DNA from 2 places in the Micromonospora sp. NPDC048947 genome. Region 1 is predicted to be linked to the other one. Evidence: riboswitches for the same ligand, from Rfam matches in the RefSeq annotation. Region 1 holds a riboswitch; the other holds the start of a gene.
The links. A riboswitch is a leader RNA that binds a small molecule or an ion and turns the genes downstream of it on or off. The one in region 1 is predicted to bind thiamine pyrophosphate.
Positions count from the first base shown of each region.

Region 2: linked by a shared signal. The riboswitch ahead of thiE (thiamine phosphate synthase) and the one ahead of AB0B98_RS09620 (ECF transporter S component) in region 1 are both predicted to bind thiamine pyrophosphate.

Region 1 covers NZ_JBEZFO010000005.1:90,579-102,533, reverse strand. Annotated here, with positions in the region: gene AB0B98_RS09675 (metal ABC transporter permease) at 1-511, shown strand, start outside; gene AB0B98_RS09670 (metalloregulator ArsR/SmtB family transcription factor) at 555-854, shown strand; gene AB0B98_RS09665 (Fur family transcriptional regulator) at 851-1,249, shown strand; gene AB0B98_RS09660 (GNAT family N-acetyltransferase) at 1,263-1,706, shown strand; gene AB0B98_RS09655 (hypothetical protein) at 1,913-2,521, shown strand; gene AB0B98_RS09650 (hypothetical protein) at 2,719-2,886, shown strand; gene AB0B98_RS09645 (acyl-CoA dehydrogenase family protein) at 2,980-4,977, opposite strand; gene AB0B98_RS09640 (DUF6328 family protein) at 5,082-5,585, opposite strand; gene AB0B98_RS09635 (SIS domain-containing protein) at 5,725-6,474, opposite strand; gene AB0B98_RS09630 (AAC(3) family N-acetyltransferase) at 6,471-7,277, opposite strand; gene AB0B98_RS09625 (alpha/beta fold hydrolase) at 7,307-8,137, opposite strand; TPP riboswitch at 8,245-8,349, shown strand; gene AB0B98_RS09620 (ECF transporter S component) at 8,424-9,017, shown strand; gene AB0B98_RS09615 (ABC transporter ATP-binding protein) at 9,135-10,565, shown strand; gene AB0B98_RS09610 (energy-coupling factor transporter transmembrane component T) at 10,562-11,362, shown strand; gene AB0B98_RS09605 (hypothetical protein) at 11,494-11,919, opposite strand.
Region 2 covers NZ_JBEZFO010000024.1:63,757-75,711, reverse strand. Annotated here, with positions in the region: gene AB0B98_RS28495 (aldo/keto reductase) at 24-986, shown strand; gene AB0B98_RS28490 (hypothetical protein) at 1,163-1,717, opposite strand; gene AB0B98_RS28485 (ThuA domain-containing protein) at 1,790-7,621, opposite strand; TPP riboswitch at 7,935-8,044, shown strand; gene thiE (thiamine phosphate synthase) at 8,039-8,665, shown strand; gene thiO (glycine oxidase ThiO) at 8,662-9,828, shown strand; gene thiS (sulfur carrier protein ThiS) at 9,819-10,019, shown strand; gene AB0B98_RS28465 (thiazole synthase) at 10,016-10,795, shown strand; gene AB0B98_RS28460 (thiamine phosphate synthase) at 10,792-11,532, shown strand; gene thiD (bifunctional hydroxymethylpyrimidine kinase/phosphomethylpyrimidine kinase) at 11,529-11,955, shown strand, end outside.

The DNA of each region.
Region 1 (11,955 bases):
GTTCGGGTCGCTGACCACCATCTCGCCCGCCGACCTGACCACCATCGCGGTGCTCGGCGCGGCGATCCTGGTCACGATGATCGCGTTGCGGCCGGCGCTCTTCGCGGTCAGTCACGACGAGGAGTACGCCCGGGTCTCCGGCCTGCCGGTCCGCACGCTGAACCTGCTGATCGCTGTCGCCACAGCTGTCACAGTGACCATCGCCATGCGGGCCGTCGGCGTGCTGCTGATCAGCGCGTTGATGGTGGTGCCGGTCGCCACCGCCCAGCAGGTCACCCGGGGCTTCCGCAGCACGATGGCCGCAGCGATGGCGCTCGGGCTCTTCGCCGCCGGCTCGGGTGTCTGGGTCGCGGCCACGGCGGACACCGCACCGGGGGCCTCGGTGGTGCTGGTGGCGATCGCCTCGTTCCTGGTGGTGGCAGTGGCCGGCGCTGTCTGGCGGGTCGTGCGGCGCCGGACGACGCCGACCGCCGCACCGACACCGGAACCGCACGAGGTCGTGCTGAGCTGAGCCTGGTCAGCGCGACGTCGGTGGTATTGGTTACCGTTGCAGGATGACCAGCGCGACGGGCTACGACGGGTTCGACGGGGCCAGCGAGTTGCTCCGCGCCCTGTCCGCTCCCATTCGGCTGGCCATCGTCAGCGAGCTGGCCGGCGGCGAGCGGTGCGTGCACGAGTTGGTGGAGAAGCTCGGCGCGGCGCAACCACTGGTCTCCCAGCACCTGCGGGTGTTGCGCGGAGCAGGTGTGGTGCGCGGCTCCCGCCGAGGCCGGGAAATCGCGTACAGCCTGGTCGACGAGCACGTCGCGCACATCGTGGCGGACGCGGTCAGCCACGCCGGGGAGGGATCATGACCGAGAGCAGCGCCGCGGTGCGCAACACCCGGCAGCGTTCGGCGGTGAGCGCGCTGCTGGGCGAGATGGAGGGCTTCCACAGCGCCCAGGACCTGCACGCGATGCTGCGGCAGCGAGGCGAGCGGGTCGGCCTGACCACCGTCTACCGCACCCTCCAGGGCCTCGCCGACGCCGGTGAGATCGACGTGATGCGCCCGCCGGGCGGCGAGCACCTCTACCGCCGGTGCAGCGAGGGGCACCACCACCACCTGGTCTGCCGGGTGTGCGGGCGGACGGTCGAGGTGGCCGGCCCGGCCGTGGAGAGCTGGGCCGATCGGGTCGCCGCGCAGCACGGCTACGCCGACGTCAGCCACACCCTGGAGATCTTCGGCACCTGCCCGACCTGCGTCCGCTGACTAACCTGTCCGCGTGACAGATCTTCAGTTCGTGCGGGTCCACCCGGTGGGCAGCGAAGCGACAGCGCTCGACTGGCAACACATCCACAATCTGATCATCCCCACCGATCCGCTGTCGGCAGACGAGATCGCCGTCCGCGCTCAGCGGAACATACTGGAGGTCGCGTACGTCGGCGGGGTGCCGGTGGGCTGCTCGACAGTGCGACCCCCGACGTCCGAGCCGGCGACCGTGATCGCGCGAGTGCTGCCCGAGAAGCGTCGACAGGGCTTCGGGGCGCAGATCTACCAGCGCGGGCTGGCCCAGGCCCGGGAGCTGGGCGCGCAGGTCGTCCACACCGTCGTCCTGGCGTCCAACGACGACGGCCTCCGCTTCGCCCGCCACCAGGGCTTCGTCGAGATCGACCGGTACGTCCTGCCGGGCGACACCATCGCGTTCGTGGACCTGCGGCTCGCCTGATCCACGACTGGCTCGCCTGATCCACGACTCGTGCGCCACGGCCACCGCCGCGTCGGTCGTCGCGGCGTAGTCGGTGCCCCGGCCAGCGCGGCCCTCGCGCGGTCCTACTCGCCCGCGACACCGCCGGCGATCGCCCCGCCGGCGGTGCCAACCGGCCGCCGATCGACGGGTGCCGGGGCGTCGTCGTTCGTGGCACGCTGACCGGCGTGAAAATCTATGCCGATCGGTTCCCGACCGCCGCCCGCCAGTTGCTCACCGACCTGCTCGTCGTCGCCTGGGTGTACGCGGCGATCCGGGGCGCGCTGTGGCTGCACGACCTGGTGCAGAAGCTCGCCGTACCGGGGCAGAAGCTGGAGGGCGCCGGCAGTGGCCTCGCCGACAACCTCGCCGACGCCGGCAGCAAGGTCCGCCGCGTGCCGCTGGTCGGTGACGAGCTGACCGCGCCGTTCCGGCAGGCCGCCGACGCCGCCCGAGGGCTCGCCGACGCCGGCCGCGACCAGCAGCACCTGGTCGACCAGCTCGCCCTCGCCCTCGCCATCGCGGTGATGATCTTCCCGCTCGGCATCGTGCTGTTCGGTTGGCTGCCGCTGCGGGTCCGTTGGATGCGCCGGGCCGGATCGGCGACGAAGCTGGCCGCCGGCCCAGCCGGCCGGGACCTGCTCGCCCTGCGCGCGCTGGCCACCCAACCACTGGGCAAACTGACCCGGATCGGCCCGGACGTCGCCGAGTCGTGGCGGCGCGGCGACGACGCGACAGTCGACGCCCTGGCCGCCTTGGAGCTGCGCCAACTCGGCCTACGCGCCCGCAACCGCTGACGTCGCCCCAGTGTGGCCCCCTCGGGAGCAGAACCGTTCAGCCCCGTCGATCAAGGAGTTGTGGTGCCTGGTTTGACGTTCAACGAGGGCTTTGTCACCCACCACAACTCCATGATCGACGGAGCAGGGTGAGTTGACGGACGGCCGCTCCGCCGGGCGAAGGTCCAGCCTGACGGCGATGTCGTTAAGGTCGTCGGGTGTTCTACTTCCTCGTCGTCATCGCCGTCCTGCTGCTCGGCTACGCCGCCGTCCTGGTCTCCTTCGTACGCCGGGGCAAGAAGATCCCACCCGCGGCCTACCTGGCGCTGGCCGGGCTGAATGGCCTGATCCTGGCCGGAGTGTTGGCCTGGGCGGTCTCCCGCTGACCCTCGCCGTCGGTCCGCACGGCGGCCGACCCGCACCCAGGTCAGCCCGCACGCAGGCCGGGCCGACCCGCGCCAAGGCCGGCCGGTGCGGGTTTACGGCTTTGGGGGGATGCGGCGGCGGACGTCCTCGGAGGTTGACGGGCCGGGCGACCAGCGGGCCACCCAGGGCAGCTCCTCGGACGGGGTGAGCACGCCCTCCTCCAGGCCGGCGTAGCGGCCGGCGAGGATGCGCTTCGCGGCGGCGGTGTCGACCGAGTCGGTGTTGTCCCAGAGTGCGGCGAACAGGGCGTCCACCCGCACCCGCGCCTGCCGGCAGAACAGGTCGGCCAGCTCGACGTTCTCCGGGCGGCTGTCCCGTTCGGCGGAGGCCCGGACGCAGACCGCGGACATCGCGAACAACTCGGCGCCGATGTCCACAACCCGGCCGAGGAACGCCTGCTTACGCTCCATCTTTCCCTGCCAGCGGGACATCGCGTAGAACGTCGACCGGGCCAGCTTGCGCGACGAACGCTCCACCTGGCGCAGGTGCGCGGCGAGCGGGCCGAACTCGGCGTACGCCGAGGGGCTCTGCCCCCGGCCGACGGCGAGGGTGGGCAGCCACTTCGCGTAGAAGGCACCGGCTCGCGCGCCGGCTCGGGCCTTGCGGCCCAGCCCCGCGTCCGGGTCGATGATGTCGCCGGCCACCGACAGGTGGGCGTCGACCGCCTCCCGCGCGATCAGCAGGTGCATGATCTCGGTGGAGCCCTCGAAGATCCGGTTGATCCGCAGGTCGCGGAGCATCTGCTCGACGGCGGCCGGGCGTTCGCCGCGGGCGGCCAACGAGTCGGCAGTCTCGTAGCCGCGCCCGCCCCGGATCTGGATCAGCTCGTCGGCGATCTTCCAGGCCATCTCGCTGGCGTACAGCTTGACCAGTGCCGCCTCGATCCGGATGTCGTTGCGGTCGTCGTCGGCGAGCAGGCAGCAGAGGTCGAGCATCGTCTCCATGCCGTACGTGGTGGCGGCGATGAAGGAGAGTTTCTGAGCGACCGCCTCGTGCTCGCCCACCGGGCGTCCCCACTGGACCCGGTCGGCGGCCCACCCTCGGGCCACGTTCAGCGCCCACTTGCCGGCGCCCACGCACATGGCCGGCAGGGAGAGCCGGCCGGTGTTCAGAGTGGTCAGGGCGATCTTCAGCCCCTTGCCCTCGCCGCCGATGACGTTCTCGGCGGGGACGATCACGTCGTGGAACCGGGTCAGGCTGTTCTCCAGGCCGCGCAGGCCGATGAACTCGTTGCGCCGCTCCACGGTGATGCCGGGGCTGTCGCCGTCCACCACGAAGGCGGTGATGCCGCCCCGACGTCCCTCGGTGGCCGGCACCCGGGCCATCACCACCAGCAGGGTGGCCACGATGCCGTTGGTGGCCCAGAGCTTCACCCCGTTGAGCCGGTAACCGGTGCCGTCCTCGGTCGGCTCCGCGATGGTGGCCAGCCGGGCCGGGTCGGAGCCGACGTCCGGTTCGGTGAGCAGGAACGCGGACACCTCGCCGGCGGCGAGCCGGGGCAGGAAGCGTTGCTTCTGCTCGGCGGTGCCGAACATCTTCAGTGGCTGCGGCACCCCGATCGACTGGTGCGCCGAGAGCAGCGCGCCAATGGCCGGGCTGACCGAGCCGGCCAGCATGAGCGCCCGGCAGTAGTGCAGGTTGCTCAGCCCGAGCCCGCCGTACTTCCGGTCGATCTTCATGCCGAACGCGCCGAGGTCGGCCAGGCCGTGGAACACCGAGTCGGGTATCGACGCGTCCCGTTCGATGGCCGCGCCGTCCACCTCGGAGGTCAGGAAGGCGCGGAACCGACCAAGGAACTCCTCCGCGCGGGCCACGTCGTCCGGATCGGATCGGGGCCACGGGTCGATCAGGTCGAGCCGGAACCGGCCGAGGAACAGTTCCTTGCCGAAGCTGGGTCGGTCCCAGGTGGACTCCCGGGCGGCCTCGGCGACCTGCCGGGCCTCCTTCTCGGTGACCTGCCCGGCTTCCGCGGGCAGCGGCGCGGCGGCACCGGCGGTGGTTTCGGAGTCGGGGCCGTCCGGTGCCGGTCGGCCATCCTGCGTCGTGGTCACGGCTGCCCCCTCGAAGCTCGGTGCGGCTGCGTCGACGTGCGCGACTACCGCCACGCTACCCCCGGTTGTTACCCAGGGGTAGCGCTGCGTGAAGATCGGCGCGGTCAGCGACCGATGGTGGTGTCCGGGTCGTCGTCATCGTCGTCGATGTCGTCCTCACCCCAGTTGCGTCGGGCGAACGGCAGGGCCACCCAGAACGTGAGGAACCAGATTCCAGCCAGGGCGCTGAGCACGAAGGCGATCGGCCGGTCCAACACGAAGTCGGTGATCAGCAGCACCGCGCTGACCATCGCGATCAGCATGAAGGCGAGGCCGCCGGTGGCCATCCGGTGCGCGAAGCGGACCAGTTCCGGTTTACGCCCCTGCCGGAACAGCGCCCGGTGGAACGCCACCGGCGAGATGATCAGCGCGGTGGCGGCGGCCGCCGCGAGCAACGCCACTATGTAGACGTCGCGCTGGAACTCGGTGGTCTCGGTGAACCCGTTACTGAACGGCAGGGTGAGCAGGAAGGCGAAGAGGATCTGCACGCCGGTCTGGGCGACCCGTAACTCCTGCAGCAGGTCGGCGAAGTTGCGCTGCCAGCGCTGCTTGTCGGTCTCCTTGGACACGCGCTACCTCCGGTGAGACGCTACTGCCGGCGGTCCCAGCCGCCGGCAGCAACGCCAATGCCCCACCCGACCGAGCGCGAAACAGGTTCACGACATCTGCCGTTCATCTCGGCGACGCAGGTCGACCGCCAGCGCCGTGTCAGGACCCGCGTCGGATCCGGCCCGCGTACCGAGCTTCCAGCTCGTTGTTGTGCGCGTCGCCGTCGGGGATGTTCGCCGACAGGTAGACCGGGGGCCGCTCCCCCGCCGCCAGCAACCGCGCCACCACCTCCACTGTCACCTGCTGCGCCAGCAGCGCCGCGGTGATCGAGGAGACCGCGCCGACCGCGCCGCCGCCGGGCAGGGGCAGCGTCGCGTCGCCGTACGGTGCGCCGTTGTCGAGCACCACGTCGGCGAGGTCGCTCAGCTTGCGCCCGGACGGGTGCCGGGAGGTCATCCGGCCGGAGTGCTGCGCCGAGGTGATCGCCACCAACCCGTGGCCGTGCTCCTTCACCAGCGTGGCGAACTCCACCATCGCGCCGTTGACACCGGAGTTCGAGGCGAGCACGAAGACATCTGTGGGACGCACCGGGGCCAGCTCGTAGAGGCGGTGCGCGACGGCCGGGTCCCGTTCCAGCAGCGGACCGAGTCGGTCGGCCGGTTCGCCACCCAGCAGCACCAGATCGCGTAGCGCGATCCGGTTGGTCGGCACCAGACCACCGGCCCGTCCGGCGATCTCCATGGCGAGGGCCTCCGAGTGCCCGGTGCCGAACGCGTGCACCACGCCGTCGGCTCGGACGGCCTCGGCGATCAGGTCGGCGGCCCGCCCCACCGCCTCCCGCTGACTGGCGGCCACCCGGCCGATCGTCTCGGTCACCACGGCCAGGTAGTCCTCGGCACTCACCGTCATACGTCCTCCGTCGTTCGATTACGGGCCAGCCAGCGAACCGCGAAGTCGACAGCCGCCCGCTGGCGCATCAACCTGCCGGTCCCGGTGCCGACCGGTGCGGTGCGTACCGCTCCGGTGGCCTCCAGGTCCCCGCCCAACGTGGCGAAGTCGTCCGCGTCGAGTCGTACGTCCTGCCACCACGCCCAGTCCCGACCACCGTCGGCGGTACGCACCGCGGCACCGATCCGCTGCCGGGGCGCGCCGGGGCGGCGGTACTCGGCAAGGTGCAGTGAGGTGCTCACCGAGTGGTCCACGCCGAGCAGCAACACGTCGGCGTCGAGGTCGTAGAGGCGGGCCAGCGGGGAGCCCTCACCGAGCATGTCCACCAGAGTGTGCCCGGCGACCACCTGCTCGGCGGCCGGGCCGAGCGCGGCGAACGACACGTGCGGATGGGAGCTGCGCAGCGCGCCGGGCCAGCCGCGGACCGTCTCGGCGAGCGCGCCCATGAACCGGCTCGGGGTGACCGCCGGGTCGAAGCCCGGCATCTCCGAGCGGATCAGCGGCCACCACCCCGCCGGCACCGGCGGGTTGCGCCACTGCGCGGGGTCGCTGTTGCCGGGCGTGTGGGTGGGCACGACGATCGTGCCGTCCGGGCCGAGCGCGTCGCGCAGGGCGAGCACCACCGCGTGCGGACCACCGCTGACGAAGCCCAGCGAACGCAGCGAGGCGTGCACCAGCAGCGTCGCGCCGGGGCGTACGCCAAGCACGCGTAGCTGCGCGGCGATCGAGCGACGGCTACCCGGCCCGCTGGCGTCCGTCGTCACGTTGGCTCTCCCTCGCGGACCCGCACGGCTCAGGCCGTCCCGCCCGCTCGGGCCAGGATCGCCTCGGCGAGCGGGGCCGGCGCCGCGTCCGGGATCCAGTGACTCACCCCGGGCAGCTGCACGAACCGGTAGTCGCCTGTGACGTTCTGCGCGCATGCCTCGGCGGCGGTCCGGCCGATGGCGACGTCCCGGTCACTCCAGACGTACGTGGTGGGCACCGCGACCGGGCCGACGCCGGCCAGGTCGGCGCCGGACATCGCCCGGTACCAGTTCAGCGCTGCCGTGAGCGCACCCGGCTCACGCATCGGGTCGGCGTACCGGTTCACCCGGGACGTGTCGCCCACCCCGCCGAGCAGCTTGCGCAGCGCGGTGGCATGCCACGCCAGCAGCACCTTCTCCGCCTTGTCGGGCTTGCGGAACAGCGCGATGTACGACGAGCGGGCCTTCTGTTGGGCGTCGGTGCTCAGGGCGTGCGCCATGGCCGCCGGATGCGGTACGGACACCGCGGTCAGCGTGTTGACCCGCTCGGGGTGCCGGGCGGCAACCGCCCAGGCCACTACCGCGCCCCAGTCGTGGCCCACCAGGTGCACGGCGTCCAGTCCGAGCGCGTCGAGCACCGCCACCGCGTCGGTGACCAGTTCGGGGATCCGGTAGTCGGCCACCTCCGTGGGCCGGGCGCCGGGTGAGTAACCGCGCTGGTCCAGCGCGTACGTGCGCAGCCCACCGGCGTGCAGTGCCGGCACCACGTCGTCCCACTCGCCGCTGTGCTGAGGGAAACCGTGCAGCAGCAGGACGGGTACGCCGTCCGTCGGACCGCCGACGGTCACCTCGAACGTGAAGCCTCGCGCGTCAACCCGCATGATCGGAAGCGTACCCAGCCGGCGGTCGGCGGGTCGCTCCCGCAGGTCAGGCGGATGCCCTGCTGGGCCCGCGACCGTGGTCGGTGTTAGCGTCAGCGAGACAACTTCATATCCGACAGGGGAGCGCACAGCGCTGAGAGTGCGGGCACGCCCGCAGACCCTCGAACCTGATCTGGGTAATGCCAGCGCAGGGAGTTCGGTCGACCTCCAGCCGCGCCGCAGTCCGGTGCCACCGGACGCGGCGTGCGTCTTCTCCTGGTTCGCACTCACGAACTGGGAGCAACACATGACATCCACCACCGACACACACCGTTGGCGCACCATCGACATCGTGGTCGCCTCGGTGATCGCTGTCGCCTTCGGCGTCATCTTCTGGGCCTGGGGTCTGGTCTGGAGCGCCACCGAGGGCGCGTTCGCCTTCTTCCCGCCGGCGCAGACGCTGCTCTACGGCGTCTGGCTGATGCCGGCCGTGATCGGCGGGCTGGTCATCCGCAAGCCCGGCGCCGCGCTCTACTGCGAAACCGTGGCCGCTGTCCTGTCCGCGCTGCTGGGCAGCCAGTGGGCCGGCACGGTGATCCCGCAGGGAATCGTGCAGGGCATCGGCGCCGAACTGGCCTTCGCCGCCTTCCGGTACCGGTCGTTCCGGCTGCCGACCGCGGTGTTCGCGGGCGCGCTGACCGGGCTCAGCGCCGCGTTGTTCGACTTCTTCGTCTGGAACGTCGACTACGCGCTGACCGACTACCGCATCCCGTACGCGCTGCTCACCATCGTCAGCGCCACAGTGATCGCCGGCCTGGGCGGCTGGCTGCTGACGAACGCCCTGGCCAACACCGGCGTCCTGGACCGTTTCCCCGCAGGCCGAAACCGAGCCCTGATCTGACCCCCACCAACTCGCGTTGATCAAGAGGTTTGCGTCAACGGAAGGCGATTTCCTGACGCAAACCTCTTGATTAACCGGGGTCGGCGGGGGCGCGCGGCAGGGAGGGGGGTGGGTTTGGTGGGCGGGGTACTGCTGCGGGGGTTCGGGTGGCGGCACGCTGGGCGGCGCGCCTGGGCCGTACGCGGGGTTGATCTGCGGGTCGAGGCTGGGGAACGAGTTTTGCTTCTCGGGCCCTCCGGGGCCGGCAAGAGCACAGTGCTCAGCGCATTGGCCGGGCTGCTCCCCGAGGACTCCGGCGAGCAGGAGGGCACCGTCGAGATCGACGGGCTCGACCCACGCAAGGGGCGGGAACGGGTCGGCATCGTCTTCCAGGACCCGGAGACCCAACTGGTGATGGCGCGCTGCGGCGACGACGTCGCGTTCGGGCTGGAGAACCGGGGAGTGCCGGCCGACGAGATCTGGCCCCGGGTGGACGAGGCGCTGCACCGGGTCGGCTTCCCGTACCCCCGGGACCGCCACACAGCGGCGCTCTCCGGCGGCGAGCAGCAACGCCTCGCCCTGGCCGGCGCGCTGGCCCTGCGCCCCGCCCTGCTGCTGCTCGACGAGCCGACCGCCAACCTCGACCCGGCCGGGGCCGAACTGGTCCGGCACGCGGTGGCCGGCGCGCTGGACACCGACACCACGCTGATCCTGGTCGAGCACCGGGTAGCCGAGGCACTGCCGCTGGTCGACCGGGTGGTCGTCCTCGAACCGGGTGGCGGCGTGCGCGCGGACGGCCCGCCCGAGGCGGTCTTCGCCGCCCACGGCGCCGCCCTGGCCGCCGAGGGGGTCTGGGTGCCCGGTCACCCCATCGCGCCCCGACCGGCCACCGCCGGCCCCGGGGAGCTGTTGCTCACCGCCGACCGGCTCGGCCTGCCGCCCCGGCTGGGCTCCACCGACCTGGCGGTACGCGCCGGTGAAGCACTCGCCGTACGCGGACCGAACGGTGCCGGCAAGTCCACCCTGGCGTTGCTGCTCGGCGGTCTGCTCCGGCCGGGCAACGGGCGGGTCACCGCGTCCACCGGGTTGGCCGGCGCGGACCACCGCACTCCCCCGCACCGGTGGCGGGCCCCCGCGCTGACCCGACGCATCGGGTCGGTCTTCCAGGATCCGGAGCACCAGTTCGTCACCAGCACAGTCTTCGACGAGCTGGCGCTCGGCCCGCGCCGCACCGGTCAACCAGAGGCGGCCGTCAAGGAAACTGTGGCCGGGCTGCTGGACCGGCTGCGGCTGGCACGACTCGCCGCCGCCAACCCGTACACCCTCTCGGGTGGCGAAGCGCGGCGGCTGAGCGTGGCGACGGCCCTGGCCACCGCCCCACGCCTGCTGATCTGCGACGAACCCACCTTCGGCCAGGACCGGCGGACCTGGCGGGAACTGGTCGACCTCTTCGCCGACCTACGCGACGCCGGGCACGGCGTGGTCACTGTCACCCACGACGCGGACTTCGTCGCCGCGCTCGCCGACCGCACCGTCACCCTGCACCGCGACCCGGACGACCACCGATGATCAGCATCGAGCCGGTCGCCGCGCCGGACGCGCCGTTGGCCCGCCGCAACCCGGTGGCGAAGGTCGCCGCCGCACTGGTCTTCTCGTTCACCCTGCTGGCGACCCTGGACCCGGTGGCCCCGGCCATCGCCATCGCCCTTGAGCTGGCCGTCCTGCCGCTGTTCGGCATCCGCTACCGGGTGCTGGCCCGCCGGGCCTGGCCACTGCTGCTCAGTGCCGCCGGCATCCTGGTCACCCTGGTGCTGTTCGCCGCCGACCGCTCCGGTCGGGTCCTGCTGGACGCGGGACCGGTGCTGGTGACCACCGGCGTCCTGCTCACCGCGCTCGGCCTGGTGCTGCGGGTGTTCGCGGTGGCACTGCCCGGCGTGATCGTCTTCGCAACCACCGACCCCACCGACCTGGCCGACGCGTTGATCCAGAACGCGAAAGCGCCGGCCCGGTTCGCCATCGGGGCGCTGGCCGCATTCCGGCTGGTGCCGCTGCTCGGTCAGGAGTGGCAGATGATCAGCATGGCTCGACGGGCACGGGGCGTCGACGCGGGACGCAACCCGGTGGCGAAGCTGCGGCTCTTCGCCTCCACCGCGTTCGCGCTGCTGGTGGGGGCGATCCGCCGAGGCACCCGGCTGGCGGTGGCGATGGACGCGCGTGGCTTCGACGCCGGCACACCCCGTACCGTCGCCCGCCAGCAACACTTCACCCGCGCCGACGCCCTCCTCATCGCCGGGGCCGCCGTACTCGCCGCAGCCGCCCTGACCGTGAGCGTCGCCCTGGGCACCTTCCGCCCCCTCATCGGCTGACCCCACCCCGCCGCGCCCCCGCCACCCCCGTCGATCTTGCGGTTTCTGTCGCTCATTCATCCCGATATGCCGGTGATGCGAGGGCAGAAAGTGCAAGATCGACGGGCGCGGGGCGGGGTGGGGGTGCTCGGTCAGCTGCGGCGGAAGGCGTAGCGGCGGGTCTGGCCGGCCTGCTGGCTGCGGCCGCCGCCGGAGCGGTTGCCGCCGCCCTGCGGTGGCCCGGCCGTCGGTGCCTTCGGTCGGCCTGTCGGCTTCGGCAGATCGCCCATTGAAGGCGCGTCGACAACCGCCGGCACATCGACCGCTGCCGGCAGCGCCACCTCGTCCGGGACGACCGCCGGCAGCGCAGGCTCCGCGAGTGCCGCCGGCAGCGCCGACTCGGCCCGCAGCGCAGGCTCCACAAGCAGCGCAGGCAGCGCCGCCGGTAGGGGTGGTTCGACCGCGAGGTCGAGGGCCGGGAGGGTGGTTGCGAGCGGTCCGTGGCCGGCCGCCGGGTCGATGCCGAGCGCCGTCGCTCTCGGGGTACGGGTCTTCTTCGGGTTACGCCTGGCAGGCATCCGGGCCTCCTTCAACGCCGACCGGCACGGCCGGTC
Region 2 (11,955 bases), on a different contig from region 1:
GGCCCGCGCCGGGCCGGCATAGGGTGGATCTCGTGACTGAGATGACCTATCGCCGGCTGGGCGACTCCGGGCTCGTGGTGTCCGTGGTCGGCATCGGCTGCAACAACTTCGGCCGCAAGCTCGACCTCGACGGCACCCGGGCGGTGGTGGACGCCGCCCTGGACGCCGGGATCACCCTCTTCGACACCGCCGACATCTACGGTGAGCCGCAGGGCAGCTCCGAGGAACTGCTCGGGCAGGCGCTCAAGGGTCGCCGGGACGACGTGGTGGTGGCCACCAAGTTCGGCATGGACATGAACGGCCTCAACGGGCCGGACTACGGCGCTCGTGGCGCGCGGCGTTACATCGCCCGCGCTGTGGAGGCGTCGCTGCGCCGGCTCGGCACCGACCACATCGACCTGTACCAGATGCACGAGCCCGACCCGGGCACCCCGATCGACGAGACCCTCGCCGCCCTGGACGACCTGGTCCGCGACGGCAAGGTGCGCTACCTGGGCAACTCCAACTTCACCGGCTGGCAGATCGCCGACGCGGACTGGGTCGCCTCGTCCAACGGCCGGTCCCGCTTCATCAGCGCGCAGAACCACTACAGCCTGGTGGAGCGCTCGGTGGAGGCCGAGGTGATCCCGGCGTGTGAGCGGTTCGGCCTCGGCATGCTGCCGTTCTTCCCGCTCGCCAACGGTCTGCTCACCGGCAAGTACAGGCGTGAGGCCCAGCCGCCGGCCGGCAGCCGGCTCTCCGGCGGTGGCCGGTACGCGGAGCGGCTCGCCGCGGCCGACTGGGACACCATCGAGGCGATCGAGGCGTACGCGGCCGAGCGGGGGCTGACGATGCTCCAGGTGGCGATCGGTGGGCTGGCCGCTCAGCCGGCGGTGACCTCGGTGATCGCCGGTGCCACCACGCCCGAGCAGGTGCGTGCCAACGCCGCCGCCGGCACCTGGGAGCCCAGCGACGACGACCTGGCGGCGCTGCGCGCCATCCTCTGAGCGCGGCGGGACGGGGCTCGGCGCCTTGATCCACTCGTGTTCCCGAAAGTCGGGGTGACCCGGGGGCCGGGAAGGCGCGGCTTCATGAATGTCGAGTCGATCACGCCCAGGTCAGACGACAACGGGCCGGGCCGCTCGTCGCGGCCCGGCCCGGTCGTTGAACGCGCGTTGGTTGATCAGTCGGTGCGGCGGCGGCCGAACAGCATGGCCACCCCCATCGCCGCGGCCACCAGGACGAGACCGGCCGCCGCGAACGGCCACCAACCGGCGCCCGCCCCGCCCGCCCCGTCCGTCGCCTTGTTCACCGCGACCGGCTCGGGCACCGGCGGCGACTGCGCCGCGCGGGCCTGCACCGTGGCGGTGGCCTTGCTCTGCAACGGGGCGGGGGAGTTCACAGTCACCTTCCAGGTGCCAGTGGACAGCACCGGACCGCTGCTGTAGAAACCGTGCCCCTCGGGCTGCGGTTCCAACTGCACAGGCCCGACCTTCTGCCCGTCGGGGCCGGTGGCGGTGAGGACCAGTCGTACCACCTGCTCCAGCCGGCGACCATCGGCGTAGCTGGCCTGGATGGTGACGCCCTGAGCCCCGTCGCCGGCCACAGCGAGCTTGAGCTTGTCGGCCTGAGCCGCCGGGGCGGCCTGAGCGGCCCGCGCCGCCGCCGGGGCGGCGGCGGACACTGTCACTGCCAGTCCGACGAGGACGGCGGCAAACACCTTGCGGATACCCGTCACGGACATCCCCTCCCTACCGAATGAGGGAAGCCCCTCCCCGACGCCGCAGCGTCGGGGAGGGGCCTCGTCGGATCAGAGCTGACGACCGGGAGCCAGCCGGGTGGCGTCGCCACCGAGCCGCCCGGTGCCCTTGACCGAGTCACCGTCGTTCGCCTTGACCCCGGCCTTGCTGGCCGCGCCGCCGAGCCGAACGATCATGGCGTCGGCGTCCCGGATCAGGACGTCCCGAACCTCCGCCTCGGGCACCAGCGTGGCGTCGCTGGCGAGCGTCCGGAACGCGGTCAGCTGCCGGACGGCAGCCTTGTCGTCGCCGGCCGCCTCGGACGCGCGAACAGCGTCGAGCTTGTTCGACAGCTGCTTGTGCGCCTTGGTCGAGAGCCGCCCCGTCGCCTTGAACCGGTCCAGCAGACTCTGCATGTCCCGGAACGAGGTGGTGACGAAGAACCGGACCGTCGAGGTGGTCTTGTTGCCCGCCTTGTCGGTTGCGGTCACCGTCAGCTCGTGCAGGCCGAGTGACAGGTCGTACATGGCCTGCAGGGTGCCACTGGTGTACGCCTGGCCGTCGAGCTGACCGACCACGCTAGCGATACCCGAGGACGGGTCGACGGCCTGCCAGGCCACCCGGACGTCCTGGCTGTCGCCGTAGAGCTGGCCGTCGGCCAGCCCGGACACCAGCAGCGTCGGCTTGGTGCCGTCGATGCGCAGCACCGCCGACTTCAGCGTCTCGACGTTGCCCGCCTTGTCCGCCGAGCGGAACAGCAGCTCGTGCTGCCCGTCACCGGTCACCTCGATCGGCGTCGAGTACGGCGCCCACGCACCACCGTCCAGCGACCACTCCACCGTCTTGACGCCGGAACCGGCGTCGGTGGCGGCCAGCACGACCGGGATGGTCCCGTTGTGCCAACCGGCGTCGTTCGCCGGAGCGAACGTCGCCGAGGTCACCGGCGCCGTGGCATCGATTTTGACCGAGACGGTCTTGGTCGCCTCCACGTTGCCGGCCTTGTCCGTCGAGCGGAACCGGAGCTCGTGCTCGCCGTCCCCGCTGACCGCCACCGGAGCGGTGTACGCCGTCCAGGTGGTGGCCCCGTCCAACTGGTACTCCGTACCGGCGAGCCCGCTACCGCCGGCCTCGTCGGCACCGGTGAGCGTGATCGTCACAGGCCCGGTGTGCCACCCGTCGGTCGGGGTGCCGGAAACCGCCGAGGTGGTCACCGGTGCCGTCTCGTCGGCCACCTTCGTGCTGAGCCGGAAGTAGTCGAACGAGGCGGTCTTCGACGCCGTCTGGTTGGCGCCGAGGGTGAACAGCCCGACCTTCGGGGTTGCCCCGACCGCGCTGTTGGTCAGCGCCGTCAACGCGGTCCAGGTCGTCCCGTCGGCCGAGTACGACGCGGTGAACGTGTCGCCCGTGCGGGCCAGCCGCAGGTGCCACACCGCCGAGGTCAGGTTGCCCGCCTCGGGCTGCGGGTTCTGGACCACCCCGGCGATCTCGCTGCGGAACTCGATCCGCCGCGTCACCGCCTGGCCGGCCTGGTTGTCCGCGATGAAGTCGAGCTTCAGGTAGTTGTCGTCGTCCGCCTGCACGAGCAGACCGGCCTGCTGGTACTGCTCGTTCAGCAGGCTGCCGTCGACCTTCGTCTCCAGGGTCCAGTCGCCGGACGGCGCGGTCTGGAGGATGAAGTTCTTCGGCCCGGTGTTGTCGGTGCCGTAGATGTCACCGTTGGGCACGTCGATCCGCAGCGCGCCATCGGTGACCCGGTAACCGCTCGGGTCCTCCCGCGTCACGGCGTCCCACCGGCACTTGTCCAGCGTGCTGCCGGTGAACTCGTCCGACGGGTCGACCGGGCCGGCCGGGGCGTCCGGCGTGACCTGGAAGGAGTCGAACGCGGCGTCGACAACCGGCGCCTCGGTGCCTCCGTTGAGGGCGAAGACCCCGATCCGCGGGTTGGTGATGCCGGCGAGCGCTGCCGAACGGCCGACCGGGGTGAAGGTCTGCCCGTCGCCCGAGGCGGACGCGGTCAGGTTCGTCCCGTCGCTGGTGATCCGCAGGTACACGGTGTCACCGGCAGGTGCGGCGGTGGCGTCGGCGGCCTCGTTGCGAGGCGTCGCCGCCGTCTCCCGGATGAACTCCACCCGACGGCTGCCGTTGTACAGCAGGTCAACCTTGGCGTAGTTGTCGTCGTCGCCGTACACCAGCAGGCCGGCCTGCTGGTAGTTGGCCGTCACCGGCAGGGTGACCTTGGTGGTCATCTCCCACGCGCCGGTCGGGGCCGCCTGGAGCACCAGGTTGGTGGCGTCGTTGCGAGCACCGTAGAGGTCACCCACGCCGGTGGGCAGCCGCAGCGCACCGCCACTGAGCGAGTAGAGCTGGTTCTCCCGGACGATGCTGGTCCAGCGCTCCTTGTCGAGGCTGTTGCCGTTGAAGTCGTCCGAACGCGCCCCGAAGCAGGACGTGTCAGGTGCGTCGACCCTTACCGGCACCGTGGCGTACGACTTGGCGCCCTTGCTGTCGGTCACCGTGAGGGTGGCCGTGAAGGTGCCCGGACTGGTGTAGGTGTGGCTGGCGTCCAGTGTGGTCGCCGAGCCTCCGTCACCGAAGTCCCAGGCGTACGTCAACGGGGTGTCGCCCTCGGCGTCGGTGGCAGTGCCGTCGAAGGCGACGGTGACCGGTGCGGTGCCGGTGGCCGGGGTGGCCGTGGCGCTGACCACCGGCGGCCCGTTCTCGGTGACACCGCGGCCGACGAAGTCCATCCAGTTGACGTTGAACAGCGAACCCGTTCCGCCGTTCGGATCGCGGGCCACGAAGTACAGCGAGCCGCTCGCGGCGCCGGTGACCGGTGCGCTCACGTCCGTGTACGTCTGCCACGCGCCGGTCGACGGTACGACGGCAGTGGCGACCACCGGTCCGTCGACGGCACCCGCGCGAACCTCGATCCGACCACCTGCGGCGGCCGAGGCGGCCCGGAAGCGGATCTCGGTGATGTTGGTCAGGTCCGCCGGAGCGACCGACCACCAGTCACCGTCCTCGATGAACGCGATGCTCTGACCGCCACCAGCGGAGTCGGTGGCCGCTTCCCTCTGCACGCCGGCGTCGCCGCCGCCGGTGCTCACCGGGGCACGCCCGGTGGCGGTGAAGAACTCGGCCTGCTTCTGCTTCGGCTGGAGAACCTCGATCTGCCGGCCGGTCAGGGCACCGGACCCGCCGGCACCACCCCCGTCGGTGTAGGTGGCCTCGAAGACCGCGAAGACGTTCGCCTCGGCGCCGTGCCCGGAGGCGAGCGACGTCTGGACGGTGCCGGTGCAGCCGGTGTGCTGCTCCAGCGGGTGGGCGTGCTCGTCGTGACCGAGCAGCACCTGAAGCCCCACCTTGGCACAGTCGATCTGCCCGTCCTCGGGGTCGGTCACCTTGATCGAGTAGCGGACCTGGTCACCCCAGTTGAAGAAACCGCCGTCCGGTGGGAACTCGATGGAGACCGTCGGCGCGGTGTTGCCCACTGTGACCGGCACGTTGGCCACAGCGGTCCGACCCTTGGGGTTGGTGACGGTGAGCTGGGCGGTGTAGTTGCCCGCCGTGGCGTACGTGTGGGTCGGGTTGGCCTCGGTCGAGGTCTGCCCGTCGCCGAACGTCCAGGCGTAGGTGAGCGTGCCACCGTCCGGGTCCCGGGAGCCGGCGCTGGAGAAGGTCACCGTCAACGGCGCCGGACCCGAGGTCGGGTTGGCGGACGCCGCGGCGATCGGGGCGCGGTCACCGGCGGTGTAGTCGATCCGGTAGACGCCCGAGTTGTCGTTGTTGCCGCCGAAGCCGCTGCCCCACTCGATCAGGTACAGCGCCCCGTCCGGGCCGAACTCGAAGTCCATCGGTCGGATCATGCTCATGCCGGTGAGCAGCTGGTTGATGTCCACAAGCGACTTGCCGTCGGGGGTCACCTGCATGGTGTACATCTTGTTCTGGTTCCACTCGCCGAGCAGAGCCTTGCCGTCGTAGTACGCCGGCCACTTGCGGTTCGAGTTCACGTCGGCGTCGTAGCGGTAGACCGGGCCGCCCATCGGAGCGCCACCGCCACCGATCTCCGGGTAACGCGCGTCACCGGCGTACCCGTAGTCGACAGTCGCCGGGACCACCGGCGGGAGGTTGGTCAGGCCGGTGTTGTTCGGCGAGTTGTTCACCGGCGCCGCGCAGTCGAACTTCGCGCCGCTCGGGCCGGACGGGAACGTGTAGTCGTTGTACGCCTCGTTCGTTCCGGTGCAGTACGGCCAGCCGTAGTTGCCCGGGGTGACGATGTTCCACTCGACCAGACCGCGGGGGCCCCGGTTCGGGTTGTCCGTGTTGGCGTCCGGCCCGTAGTCGCCCACGTACAGCGTGTTGGTCTTCGGGTCGGTGCCGATCCGGAACGGGTTGCGGAAGCCCATCGCGTAGATCTCGGGACGGGTCTTCTCGGTGCCCGGCGCGAAGAGGTTGCCGGTCGGAACGGTGTACGTCCCGTCGTCCTCCGGGTGGATCCGGATCACCTTGCCGCGCAGGTCGTTGGTGTTGGCGGAGGTGCGCTGCGCGTCGTAGTCCTGGCGGCCCGACCGCTCGTCCAGCGGCGAGTACGAGTTCGACTCGAACGGGTTGGTGTTGTCACCGGTGGCCAGGTAGAGGTTGCCGTCGCCGTCGAAGGTCATGCTGCCGCCGGCGTGGCAGCAGGTGTTGCGTTGGGTGTCGACCCGCAGCACCTGCTTTTCGCTGGCCAGGCTGATGGTGTCGCCGGTCACTGTGAACCGGGACAGCAGGTTGCGGGTGACCCCGTCGTTCGGGGCGTAGTACAGGTACACCCAGTTGTTCGTGGCGAAGTCCGGGTCGAGCCGGATGCCGATGAGGCCGTCCTCGTTACCGGTGAAGACGTCCAGGTCGACGGCGGTGACGGTGTTGCCGGTGTCCGGCTTCACGATCTGCACCCGACCGTCGCGCTCGATGTAGAAGACCCGCCCGTCGGGGGCGATGTCCAGCTCCATCGGGTTGCTGGTGTTGCTGTCCAGCGTGACCTTCTCGAAGTTCGAGGTCTTCGAGGCGCCGCAGTCGGCGTTCTCGACGCCGGCCGCGGTACGGATGCCGCCGAGCAGGTGGGAGAGGAACTGGGGCTCGGCGTACGACTCCCGGGTGTGCCCCAGGCCCGTGTACCAGGACCGGCCACCGTCGTAGTCCTGACACCAGGCGACCGGGTGGTCCGCGCCCATCGCGCCGGCGCCGGGGGTGTAGCTCTTCTCGTCCAGGCTGGCCAGCACGTGCACGTCCGGCCGGGGGTTGCTCTGGTAGTTGTACCACTCGTCGAACCGGGACCACCGGTCCGGCAATCCGGCAGTGGACGGGTGGGCGTGATCCTCCACCTTGACCGTCGCCGTCTGGTTCTGCGGGTGGTTGGCGAAGTACGCGCCGACCAGATCGCCGTACCAGGCCCAGCTGTACTCGGTGTCCGACGCGGCGTGGATGCCGACGTAACCGCCGCCGGCCTTCACGTAGCGCTCGAACGCCGCCTGCTGGTCGGCGTTGAGCACGTCACCGGTGGTGGAGAGCCAGATCACGGCCTTGTACTTCGCCAGGTTGGCGTCGTTGAATGCGGCGCCGTCCTCGGAGTTGTCAGCGGTGAATCCGTTGTCGACGCCGAGCTGCTGGATGGCGGCGATGCCGGTGGGGATGGAGTCGTGCCGGAAGCCGGCGGTCTTGGAGAAGATCAGGACGGAGAAGGGATCGGCTGCGGCCTTTGGCGCCTTCGGCGCCACCTGGCTGACCGGGGCTGCGGCTTTCGCATCCCGTGGGGGAACCTGGGCGGCCGCCTGCGCGGGCGCGCCGAACAGGGTGGTCGAGGCCATGGCCAGGGAGATCAGGGTTGCGGTGATGGGTACGCGGGCACGACGAGAACGGGACACGCCGCCTCCTGTGTCGTAGTGACAGAGCTCGAGGGAGTCGGCTCGCCGAAGGCCCTCCCTGATGGAGCCGGTGGTCACACCGTGCCAGGGTGCCCCCACCGACATTTTGTCGAATCGCTGAACAAATTAATTCGGCTGGCTCGATGTCGGGCAAGATGCGGACGGGTAACGGTTCTGCAACGGGGGGCGACATTCCGAACAGGACTGTATGAAGTGCCCCATTGGATCTCGCTTGTTTTGACGTGGCCCGGCCGGCCGGCCACCGCCGACCCCACGCCTTGGCAGGCCGGCGGATCTGTCGTACGGTGACACGCAAGTAACCCACGGGAGCCCGGTGTACCGGGCTGAGAGGGGGGCTGACAGCCCCCGACCGTCGAACCTGATCCGGGTAATGCCGGCGCAGGGAGGAGCGTTGCCGTGCCGTCCCTGGGGCGATTGCATCTCATCACCGACACCCGACCGGGTCGCGACCCACTCGCAGTGGTTCGCGCCGCCCTCACAGTGGCCCACGCTGACCTGGTGGTGCAGGTGCGGGTCGAGGATTCCGCCACCGACCGCGAGGCGTACGACCTGACCCGGCGGGTGCTGGCGCTCTGCGCGCCGTACCAGGCGACCTGCCTGGTCAACGACCGGTTGCACGTGGCGCTGGCGGTCGGCGCCGCCGGTGGGCACGTCGGCGCCGACGACCTGCCGGTCGCCGCCGCCCGCCGGGTGCTCGGCCCCGCCGGTGTGCTGGGCGCCACCGCTCGCGCGCCGGGCCCGGCGCGCGAGGCCGTCGCGGCGGGCGCCAGTTACCTGGGCGTCGGGCCGTGTCACACCACGAGCACCAAGACCGGCCTACCGGACCCCATCGGGCCCGCCGGAGTACGCGCCGTCGTCGACGCCGTCGACGTCCCGGTCATCGCGATCGGCGGAGTGACAGCCGCCCGGGTGCCGGCGCTGCGGGCCGCCGGGGCGTACGGGGTGGCGGTGGTCGGTGCCGTCTCCGCCGCCGCCGACCCGGCACTGGCAACCGCCGAACTGATCGAGGCCCTGACGTGCTGACCGGCCGGTCCCCGTCACCGCCGTCGCGCGACCGGGTCCGGCCGGACGTGGCAGTGGTGGGGGCGGGGCCGATCGGGCTGGCGATCGCCTGGCGTTGCGCCGCCCGCGGGCTGCGGGTGGTGGTGCACGATCCGGCGCCCGGCTCGGGTGCGTCGGCGGTGGCCGCCGGCATGCTCTCCCCGGTCGCCGAGGCGTACTTCGGTGAGCGGGAGCTGACCGGGTTGCTGCTGGCGTCCGCCGCCCGCTGGCCGGCGTTCGCCGCCGAGTTGACCGGGACGACGGGAGTCGAGATCGGCTACCGGACCGAGGGCACAGTGATGGTCGGGCTCACCGGCGACGACCTGGCCGAGGCGCGCCGGCTGTGGGCGTACCAGCAGGGGTTGGGTCTGCCCGTGACGCCGTTGCGCCCCAGCGAGCTGCGCGACCGCGAACCGGCGCTCGCCCCGCGGGTGCGCGGCGGCGCGTTCGCGCCCACCGACCACCAGGTCGACCCCCGGTTGCTGGTGCCGGCACTGCGCACTGCCGCGCAGCGGGCCGGCGCGGTGCTCGTGCCGCAGCCGGTCCGCTCGCTGTCCGATGTGGACGCCTCGGTCACTGTGGTCGCCGCCGGCTGCGGGGCGGCCGCGCTCACCGGCCTGCCCGTGCGGCCGGTGAAGGGCCAGATCCTCCGGCTCCGCGCGCCCGACGGCGTCGCGCCGGGCTTCCGGCACGTGATCCGGGGGTACGCCGACGGTGAGCACGTCTACCTGGTGCCCCGCGCCGACGGTGAGGTGGTGCTCGGCGCGACCGTCGAGGAGCGCTCGGACACCACTGTCACCGCCGGTGCCGTGCAACGGCTGCTGCGTGCCGGGGTCGACCTGCTTCCCGAACTGGCCGAGTACGACCTGGTCGAGGCGGTCGCCGGGCTGCGCCCGGGCACCCCGGACAACGCGCCGATCCTCGGGCCGCTGCCCGGCCGACCGGACGTCCTGGCCGCCACCGGGCACCACCGGCACGGCATCGTGCTCACCCCGATCACCGCCGACCTGATCGCCGACCTGGTGCTCGGCGGCGTACCCGACCCGCTGCTCGCGCCCTTCCGGGCCGACCGCTTCGGCGCTGCCGCCGCGGTGGCCGCGTCGGGCGGCCCTGAACCGACGTTGGAGGGGGACCTGTGGAGTTGACTGTGAACGGGGCCGGGCGCAGCGTCGCCGCCGGCGCGTCAGTGGCGGACCTGGTCCGCGACATCGTGGCGCACCCACGTGGGGTGGCGGTCGCGGTCAACGGCGAGGTGGTGCCCCGGACCGGCTGGCCGGCCCGAGCACTGCGCGACGGTGACCGGGTCGAGGTGCTCACCGCGGCGCAGGGCGGGTGAGCGGCGTGCCCCTCGAACTGGGTGGGAAGACCTTCACCTCACGGCTGATCCTCGGCACCGGCGGCGCCGCGAACCTGCACGTCCTGGAGCAGGCGATCCGGGCGTCCGGCACCGAGCTGGTCACGCTGGCGCTGCGCCGGGTGGGCACCGCGCCGGGCTCCACCGGTGGGCTGCTGGAGTTGCTGGACCGGTGCGGCGTACGCCTGCTGCCGAACACCGCCGGCTGCCACACCGCCACCGAGGCGGTGACAGTGGCCCGGTTGGCCCGGGACGCGTTCGACACCGACTGGGTCAAGCTGGAGGTGATCGGCGACGAGCGGACGCTGCTGCCCGACGGGGTGGAACTGCTCCGCGCCGCCGAGGAGCTGGTCGCCGATGGCTTCACGGTGCTGCCGTACACCAGCGACGACCCGGTGCTCGCCCGTCGTCTCGCCGACGTCGGGTGCGCCGCGGTGATGCCGGCCGGGTCGCCGATCGGCTCCGGGCTCGGCATCGGCAACCCGCACCACATTCGACTCATCAGGCAGGGTGTGGACGTGCCGGTGATCCTCGACGCCGGCATCGGCACCGCGTCCGACGCGGCGCTGGCAATGGAGCTGGGCTGTGACGGGGTGCTGCTGGCGAGTGCTGTCACCAGGGCGGCCGACCCGGTGGCGATGGCCACCGCGATGCGGTACGCGGTCGAGGCGGGCCGACTGGCGGCCCGGGCCGGTCGGATCGAGCGCCGCTTCCACGCGCTCGCCTCCACCCCTGACGAGGGAAGACCCGAGCTGTGACCCCGCCGTCCGGGGTTGTCGTGTTGACCGACCGGCTCGTCGCGCGGGGCGGGCTCGACCGGGTGGTGGCGGGGGCCGTGGCCGGGGGAGTGCGCTGGGTGGTGCTGCGGGAGAAGGACCTGCCGCGCGCCGAACGCGCCGCCCTCGCCGCCGACCTGCGCGCGATCCTCGCCGACGTCGGCGGAACCCTCATCGTGGCCGGCCCCGACCCGCTCGGCGGCGACGCAGTGCACCTGCCCGCCGCCGGCCCGTACCCACCGCCAACCGTCGGCCTGGTCGGCCGCTCCTGCCACCACCAACCCGAGCTGGACCGCCTGACCACCGAGCACTACGCCACCATCTCCCCGGTCTGGCCCACAAAGACAAAACCGGGCTACGGCCCACCAGTGGATGTTGCCGGGCTGGGCAGCCTGGTCCGCTCCAGCCCGGTGCCCCTGCTCGCCCTCGGCGGCATCGAAACCCCAGAACAGGTAACCGCCTGCGTCGAGGCGGGAGCCACCGGAGTAGCAGTACTAGGCGCACTAATGCGAGCCAAAGACCCGTGTGCGATAGCCGCCACCCTCACGAGCGCCTATGCCAAGGCGGTCACCCCCAAGCTCTCAAAACCCGGCGCGGGGTCGTCCAGGTCTCCACGACGGGGGCTGCGGCCGACCGTGCCCACGCAGGGATCAAGCCTGACCGCCCGGAGTGGGCACTGTCGGCCGCAGCCCCCAACCGCAACCAAAGAGGAAAGATGACCCCGCGAACACTGCTGACCATCGCCGGCTCGGACTCCGGCGGCGGCGCAGGCATCCAGGCCGACCTCAAGGTCTTCGCCGCGCTGGGCGCGTACGGCACCAGCGTCCTCACGGCGGTCACCGCGCAGAACACCCGCGGTGTCGACGCGGTGCTGCCGCTGCCCCCGCGCACTGTCACCGAGCAGTTGGACAGCGTGCTCACCGACTTCACAGTCTGCGCCGTGAAGACGGGGATGCTCGGCACCCCGGCGATCGCGGACGTGGTGGCCGAGGCCGCCCGGGACGGTCGGCTACCTCACCTCGTCGTCGACCCGGTGCTGGTCGCCACGAGTGGTCACCGGCTCGGCGTGGTGGGCGCTGTGGAGCGGCTGCTGCCGTACGCCACTGTGGCGACCCCGAACTGCGCGGAGGCCGCCGCGATCA